2 regions of the Stenotrophomonas sp. 3(2025) genome follow, and region 2 is predicted to be linked to the other one. Evidence: riboswitches for the same ligand, from Rfam matches in the RefSeq annotation. Region 2 holds a riboswitch; the other holds the start of a gene.
What was found. Region 2 has a riboswitch for cobalamin ahead of btuB (TonB-dependent vitamin B12 receptor). Riboswitches for the same ligand answer to the same signal wherever they lie in the genome.

Region 1: linked by a shared signal. The riboswitch ahead of ACUXVE_RS09720 (epoxyqueuosine reductase QueH) and the one ahead of btuB (TonB-dependent vitamin B12 receptor) in region 2 are both predicted to bind cobalamin.

Annotation. Positions count from the first base shown of each region.
Region 1 covers NZ_JBQOIF010000010.1:39,435-43,642, forward strand. Annotated here, with positions in the region: gene purU (formyltetrahydrofolate deformylase) at 1-798, shown strand, start outside; gene pncA (bifunctional nicotinamidase/pyrazinamidase) at 886-1,512, opposite strand; gene ACUXVE_RS09720 (epoxyqueuosine reductase QueH) at 1,570-2,241, opposite strand; cobalamin riboswitch at 2,384-2,600, opposite strand; gene ACUXVE_RS09725 (patatin-like phospholipase family protein) at 2,728-4,208, shown strand, end outside.
Region 2 covers NZ_JBQOIF010000017.1:89,323-93,530, forward strand. Annotated here, with positions in the region: gene bioD (dethiobiotin synthase) at 1-485, opposite strand, end outside; gene ACUXVE_RS13900 (GAF domain-containing protein) at 553-1,035, shown strand; gene ACUXVE_RS13905 (TfoX/Sxy family protein) at 1,032-1,394, shown strand; gene ACUXVE_RS13910 (histidine phosphatase family protein) at 1,537-2,115, opposite strand; cobalamin riboswitch at 2,292-2,512, shown strand; gene btuB (TonB-dependent vitamin B12 receptor) at 2,630-4,208, shown strand, end outside.

The DNA of each region.
Region 1 (4,208 bases), on a different contig from region 2:
TACCGCGTGTCGGGCCTGTTGTTCGACCACGGCTGCAACATCCTCGACGCCCAGCAGTTCGGCGACGAGGAGAGCGGTCGCTTCTTCCTGCGCGTGCACTTCGACCGCGATGCGGGTCTGCCGCTGGACACCGTGCACGCCGCGATGGCCGCACTGGCCGCAGACTTCGGCATGGACTGGCAGCTGCATGATGGCCGCCGCCGGCCGCGCCTGCTGGTGCTGGTCAGCAAGCAGGGCCATTGCCTGAACGATCTGCTGTTCCGTGCGCACAGCGGCCAGTTGAAGGTGGACATCGCTGCGGTGGCCTCCAACCATGCCGACTTCGCAGCACTGGCAGCGTCCTACCAGGTGCCGTTCCACCACCTGCCGGTGAACGCCGACACGCGCGCGGCGCAGGAACAGCAGATCATCGATCTGGTCGAGCGCGAGCGCATCGACCTGGTGGTGCTGGCGCGCTACATGCAGATTCTCTCGCCCACGCTGTGCCGTGCGCTGGCGGGCAGGGCGATCAACATCCACCACAGTTTCCTGCCCAGCTTCAAGGGCGCGCAGCCGTACCACCAGGCGCACGCGCGCGGGGTCAAGATCATCGGCGCCACCGCGCACTACGTCACCGAAGACCTGGACGAAGGCCCGATCATCGAACAGGACGTGGCCCGCGTGGACCACGCGATGACCCCGCGCGAACTGGTACGGCTGGGCAGCGATACCGAATCGCAGGTGTTGGCGCGGGCGGTGCGCCGGCACGTGGAGCACCGCATCCTGCTCAACGGGCACCGCACGGTGGTGTTCAGGTAACGGCCGCGTCGCCCGCTCGCCGGGCATGGCCCGGCGCTACCAGGATCGGACGACGGGTAGCGCCGGGCCATGCCCGGCGGAAGCGGGTCAGAGGATCGCGATCCTCGCCTTCGCCAGGGCTTCGCGCACCATGCCGTCATTGGCCTCGGTCACCGGCCGGGTCAGCTCCCACAGGAATTTCACCCGGAAACCCGACTTCACCGCGTCCTGCGCGCTCCACAGCACGCAGTAGTCGCGGGCCAGCCCGCACAGGTGCACCTCGCGGATGCCGCGTTCGTGCAGCCAGCCGGCCAGCCCGGTGGCCGGGCGCGTGCCGTCGGGGCCGTGGTTCTCGCGGAAGGCACTGTAGGAATCCACCTGCTGGCGGCTGCCCTTGCGCAGGATCAGGTCGGCCACGGTCCAGTCCACGCCGGGGTGCAGGGCGGCGCCGGTGCTGCCCTGCACGCAGTGGTCCGGCCACAGGGTCTGTGGCTGTGCATGCAGCAGGATGGCTTCAAAAGGCAGGTGGCCCGGGTGCTGGCTGGCGAACGAGGCGTGGTTGGCCGGGTGCCAGTCCTGGGTGGCCACCACGGTGCGGTAGCGGCGCTCGGCCAACAGCGCGTTGATCGGTGCCACCAGCGCATCGCCCTGTTCGCAGGCGAGGGCGCCACCGGGCATGAAGTCCGGCTGCAGGTCGATCACCAGCAGGGCGACATCAGCGGGCAGGGTGGTCATGGCAGGTCCGGTACAACGCAGGAGGGGCGACCAGCGTGGCCGCCCCTCGCGTGCACGTCAATCGCCGCTGGCGTCGTCGTTGTCCTGCCCGTAATACAGCAGACCGATCCTGATGCGCTCGCGGCCGTTCTCGCGACGATGACGGTTGGCATCGCGCAGCGAGTAGACGCAGCCGCAGTATTCCTGCTGGTAGAACTGCTCGCGCTTGCTGATCTCGATCATGCGGCTGGCACCGCCGCCCTTGCGCCAGTTGTAGTCCCAGTACTGCAGGCCTTCGTAGCGCGAGGCGGCGCGAATACCACAGTCGTTGATCTGTGCCATGTTCTTCCAGCGCGAGATGCCCAGCGAAGAGCTGATGGTGTCGTAGCCATGCTCGTGCGCGTACAGCGCGGTGCGCTCGAAACGCATGTCGAAGCACATGGTGCAGCGGATGCCACGCTCGGGTTCGTTCTCCATGCCACGTGCACGGCTGAACCAGTTGTCGGTGTCGTAGTCGCAGTCGATGAAGGGGATGCCGTGCTGTTCGGCGAAGCGAATGTTCTCCTGCTTGCGCAGCTCGTATTCCTTCACCGGATGGATGTTGGGGTTGTAGAAGAAGATCGCGTAGTCGATCCCGGAGGCAGTGATCGCCTCCATCACCTCACCCGAGCAGGGCGCACAGCATGAGTGCAGCAACAGGCGCTGGCCGTTGTCGGGAAGGGTCAGGGTGGGGCGTTGGAGCTCGGTCATCGTCGGGTGCATCTGGGCGTTGGCAGCAGGTCTGGACGGAAACCGTGAACAGGACGCGCGCGGCCACATCGCCTGCACGCGCAGGACGACGACGGCCCCGGCAACCTCCCCGCGGAGATTCCAGGTCGAGTCAGGGGGACGGTCGTGTCCCCCGGCCGGGGCCGGTATTCGGGCTGATGGACACGGGCCGGCTGGCCCACCTACTACCTGCCGCTTCCCAGGCGCGAGCCCAGTGCTGTTGGCAGGATTCGTTTCCATTCACCGCTGCGGGGCAGCTCCGGAATGGGCGCGCAAGGCGCCTTCACCGGATTCCCGTTTAAATCCCTGCCGCCATCGATGCCACGGCAGGGATACCTTCGACGTGCTCACGGTGGACGCGTTGGCGGCAATGGTCAAGGGTCGATGAAAACGCAGGGCTGTGGCGCGTTTCTCAGGCTGTGAGAGTGCCTCTTGCCATACTGGGCACCGACAGACGGGAGGTGGCTCGTGGCGGCGAAGTACTGCGATCTGGTCATGAAAGGCGGCATCACCAGCGGCATCGTGTATCCCAACGCGGTGCTCGCATTGGCTCGCGAATACCGTTTCAAGAGCATCGGCGGCACTTCGGCCGGTGCGATCGCCGCAGCCGTGGCGGCCGCGGCGGCGTACGGCGACCGGCGCCAGCAACGGGGCGAACAGCTGCCTGGCGACGCCGGCTATGGCGGTCTGTCGGCAGTGTCGGCGCAGCTGTCGCGGCGCGGATTCATCTACAGCCTGTTCCAGCCCGCCGCCGGCGCGCGCGCGGCATATCGACTGCTGGTGGTGCTGACCGGCAACGCCGGCTGGCCACGCAAGCTGCTGTGCCTGGCCATCGCGGTGTTCCAGATCGCGCCGTTGGAAGTGCTGGTGTCGCTGGCACTGCTGCTCGGCCTGGGCTGGTGGGGTGGTGGCTGGAGCGGCGTGGCCGCGACCCTGCTGCCGTCGCTGCTGTGTGCCTACGGCGCGGGCGTGGCCGCCGCTGCGCTGCGCGTGGCCCGGGTGGCGCGGCGCAACCTGCTGGGCCTGTGCAGCGGGCTTAGCCGCAGTGCAGGCAGGCCGGCGCTGACCGAGTGGCTGCATGAAAGCCTGCAGCAGCTGTCGGGCAAGCCGATGGATGCACCGCTGACCTTCGCCGACCTGCACGACGCGCCGCGCTATGCAGGCGAACCGGACAGCCCGCATGCGATCACCCTGCAGATGATCACCACCTGCGTATCGCACAACGAACCACGCACGCTGCCGTTGGGCGGGGCGCAGTTCTGGTTCCTGCGCGAGGAGTTCGAGCAGCTGTTCCCGGCCAGTGTGGTGCAGTGGATGGTCGACCGCGCCGGACCACCGCGCGAGGTTGAAGGCCGCAACTACTTCCATCTGCCGCAGGGTGCGTCGCTGCCGGTACTGGTGGCCACGCGCATGAGCCTCAGCTTCCCGCTGCTGATCAGCGCGGTGCCGCTGCATGAGCCCTCGCGTCGCGAACGTCGCTGCGAGCCGACGTCGACGGCGGCAGATGAGGGCGGGCAGAACGTGGCCGACAGCATGGAAGGGCTGACCAGCGCGGGCCAGGCCTGCGGTCCGGTGATCACCGCGTTCCGGGTGTGCTGGTTCTCCGATGGCGGGATCAGCAGCAACTTCCCGATTCACCTGTTCGATGCCGCACTGCCGCGCTGGCCGACCTTCGCCATCAACCTGGTCTATCCGCAACGTCCCGAGCCGGTGGTGCGCGAGAGCGACAGCCGACAGACGCTGGAACGCGCGGTGTTCCTGCCTACCGAGAACCGGCATGGATGGCAGCGGCACTACCAGTCCATCGCCACGCCGCTGGCGGCCGGTGAGCTGGGCCGCTTCCTGTTCGCGGTGGTGGCCACCATGCAGAACTGGCGCGACCTGCTGCAGGCGCGTGCGCCTGGGTATCGCGACCGCATCGTGCATGTGAGCCTGCAGGGCGACGAGGG
Region 2 (4,208 bases):
GCATGGTTGACGCAGCCCAGGCGCATGCCGACCACCAGCACCACCGGCAGCCGCAGCGCACGTACCAGGTCAAGCTGGTCCAGCTGCGCCGACAACGGCGCCAGCCAGCCGCCCACGCCTTCGACCACCACCACGTCGGCCTGTGCGCGCAGGCGTTCGAAGGCCGCCACGATCGGGGCCAGTTCGATGCGCACGCCATCTTCTGCGGCCGCCAGTTCGGGCGCCAACGGCTGGCGCAATGCGTAGGGGTTCAGATCGGCGTAGTCAGGCACCGGCAGGCTGGCGGCCTGCAATGCCAGCGCGTCGTCGTTGCGCAGCCCCTGCCCCGCGTCATGGCTGCCGCTGGCCACCGGCTTCATGCCCACCGCGCGCAGGCCGCGCCGGCGCAGCGCGTGCAGCAGCGCGGTACTGGCGGCGGTCTTGCCGATCTCGGTATCGGTACCGGTGACGAACAGGGCCGTCGGCAACGTGGCAGGCAGGGACATCACAGGCTCCAGCAGGGCAGCAGAGCCCCCATTATCGCTGGCCCGGCACGCTTGCTAGACTGCGGCCATGTTCGCCAACGCCTCGCTCACCGGCAGCAAGCCGGAACAATACGCCCAGCTGCTGGAACAGGCCCGTGGCCTGGTCTACGGCGAGTCCGACCGCATCGCCAATGCGGCCAACCTCGCTGCACTGGTCTACCACGCCCTGCCCGACCTGAACTGGGTGGGCTTCTACCTGTATGACGGCAAGGAACTGGTGGTCGGTCCGTTCCAGGGCCTGCCGGCCTGCGTACGCATTCCGCTGGACAAGGGCGTGTGCGGTGCGGCCGCCAGCCAGCGCGTCACCCAGCGGATCGAAGATGTGGACGCCTTCCCCGGCCATATCGCCTGCGACGCCGCATCGCGCTCGGAACTGGTGGTGCCGTTGCTCCGCGGTGGGGAGCTGATCGGTGTGTTCGATATCGACAGCCCGGTCGTCGGCCGCTTCGATGCCGAGGACCAGGCCGGCCTGGAAGCCATCGCCGAGGTGTTCGTCGGGGCGTTGGCGTGAGCGCGGTCAAGCTGCGCAACATCGGCCCGAAGAGTGCGGCATGGCTGCGGCAGGTGGGCCTGCGCAGCCGTGAGGACCTGGTTGCCACCGGTGCCGTCGGTGCCTTCGTCAAGGTCAAGCGTGCCGGCTTCAAGCCCAGCCTCAACCTGCTGTATTCGCTGGAAGGTGCGCTGCTGGACTGCCACTGGCAGGAATTGAGCGAACCGCAGCGTACGGCGCTGGTGCAGGACTACGAAGCACGAATCGCCGTGCATCCGCTGAAGGCGGCAGGTCCGGCCTCGGGCCCGGTGCATGAGCAGCGCTTCGACGCCGAGGATGATGGCGAAGAAAGCGCGGCCGAAAGCGCCGACGAGGATTGAGGCCTCCGCGTTGCTGGGAATGCCGGCCAGCGGCCGGCACCACCACCGTGATGCGCGATCGGTAGCGCCGGGCCATGCCCGGCGAGCGCGTAGCGCGGGTGATGTGGAATCCCCCGGGCATGGCCCGGCGCTACCGGATTCGTCAGGGTTGCTGCAGCTCCAGCAGCTCGCCCACCAGCCCCGCTTCACCGCGCTCGACCCACACGCGCAGGCGCGTGCCGTGGTCGATGCGCAGCGCCCAGCACAGCGACATCGGCAGGCCGCACACCAGCGACAGCACCATGCGCAGCGGGCCGCCGTGGCTGACCACGACCGTCGGTGGCGGGTCGTCGTCATCCAGCAGGCGATCCAGCGCGCGTGCGATGCGCCGTTCGAAGTGGCCCCAGCTTTCGCCATGCGGCGGCGGAAACGCGTGCGGATCGGCGTGGAACGCGGCCAACGCCTTTTCCGGCAGATCGAACAATGACTGGCCATCCCAGTCACCGAAATCCAGCTCTTCCCACTCCTCGTCGGCCTCAACATCCAGCGCGCGCGGTGTGGCCAGTGCCATCGCCGTATGCAGCGAGCGCAGGCGCGGCGAACTGATCACCCGTTCCCACGACTGCCCGGCATAGGCATCGACCAGCTCCTGCGGCAGGCGGGCCAGCTGCGGCGGATCGCTGCGGCCATCGAGGAACTCATCACGACCGTTGCCGGCATGGCGGACCAGGTCGAGGATCATGCGCGTGCCCAGTCAGGGCGGCGCGGGAACAGCGGAAAACAGACGGACATCGGCAACGGCACCACGATAATTCGAGCTGCATTCTAGGCGCTGGCGCAGGTCTGCTGCACCGTGCAGGTGCATCCGCGCCTCGCCAGTAGCGCAGGTTCACTGCTACGGGCCGGCCGCGATGCCGTAGACTGCGCGCACTTCCAGGTGACCTGCGGCCCTGCCGGCAGGTTGAAACGGGAAGCCGGTGACGCGTGACAACACGCCATGCCGGCGCTGCCCCCGCAACGGTAAGCACGTCAGTTCCAGGCAACCCGCCACTGTGCCGCAGGCATGGGAAGGCGCCTGGACGGTGGCCTCGGGCCACCCGGCGGCGAGCCCGGAGACCGGCCCGGAAGCCTCAGGTCGCGATGCGGTGGGCATGGCGCTGGTTGTCTGCGGCGATGGCTGCGGCATCGGCGCGTGCCTGCCTGTTGTGACTCCTCCCCTTCGCTGCGCGGGCGTGCGCGGCACCTGGAGTCCCCCGATGAAACTGCAGTCCCGAATGCTGTCCCTGGCCGTGCTGGCCGCGCTTCCTGCCTTGGCCCTGGCCGATGATGGTGCCGCCGACCTCGACCAGGTGCTGGTCACCGCCACCCGCACGCCGATCGCCCTGCAGGACAGCATTGCGCCTGCGCAGGTGATCGACCGCGCGCAGATCGAATCCAGCCAGGCCACCTCCCTGCAGGAACTGCTGCGGGGCCGCGCCGGCATCAACCTGACCAACGCCGGTGGCCTGGGCAAGCAGAGCTCGCTGTTCCTGCGTGGCACCAATTCCTCGCACACCGTGGTGCTGGTCGATGGCGTGCGCATCAACAGCGCCGACCTCGGCCTGGCGATGTACCAGGATCTGCCGCTGGCACAGATCGAGCGCGTGGAAATCGTGCGCGGCCCGCAGTCCAGCCTGTACGGTGCCGACGCCATCGGCGGCGTGATCCAGATCTTCACCCGCCGCAACCAGGGTGATTTCGCTCCGCACTTCCAGCTGGGCGGCGGCAGCAATGGCCTGCGTGAAGCCAGCGGTGGCATCGGTGGCGGCACCGAACGCGGCTGGTTCGGTGCCGACATCGCCTACCAGCATTCGGATGGCATCGATGCCTGCCGCGGTTCGGCCACGCTGTTTACCGGCTGCTTCGCCGATGAACCCGACCGCGATGGCTACCGCAACCTGTCCAAGAGCCTGCGCGGTGGTTACAACCTGAGCGACCAGTGGACCGTGGAAGGCAGCGCCCTGCGTGCCGACGGCAAGAACCACTACGACGGCTACTACAACTACTCCGAGACCCGCCAGCAGGTGCTGGCCGGCAAGGTGCGCTACACCCCGTCCGAACAGTTGACGCTGACCGCCAACGTCGGCCGCAGCGACAACGAGTCCGACAACTTCGGTGATTTCGGTGCACGCGGCAGCGCACAGACGCACCGCGACAGCGCTTCGCTGCAGGCCGACATCGGTGTTGCCGAAGGCCAGCTGCTCAGCACCGGCGTGGACTGGAGCGAGGACAACCTGGATGGCAGCAGCGCCGGTTACCTGGTCGACAGCCGTCGCAACACCGGCGTATTCCTGCAGTACCAGGCGCGCTTCGGCCGTCACCAGCTGCAGGCCAGCGCGCGCAATGATGACAACCAGCAGTTCGGCAACCATGCCACCGGCAGCCTCGGCTGGGCGATGGAGCTGGGCCACGGCCTGCGCGTCAACGCCAGCTACGGCACCGCGTTCAAGGCACCGACCTTCAGCGACCTGTACGACCCGTGGAGCGGCGTGCCGACGCTGGACCCGGAGAAGTCCAAGAGTGCCAACCTCGGCATCTCGCAGCAGGGCCAGGGCTGGCGCTGGGGCCTGGACGTGTACGAAACCCGCATCGATGACCTGATCACCTACGACGCGGCCACCTTCCGCATGCAGCAGGTCGAAAAGGCACGCATCCGCGGTGCGGAACTGACCGGCGGCGCCACCGTGGCCGGCTTCGACATCAACGCGCAGCTGAGTTTCACCGACCCGCGCAACCGCACCAACGGCAGCGCGCAGTTCGACAACTGGCTGGCACGCCGTGCGCAGCAGACCGCGC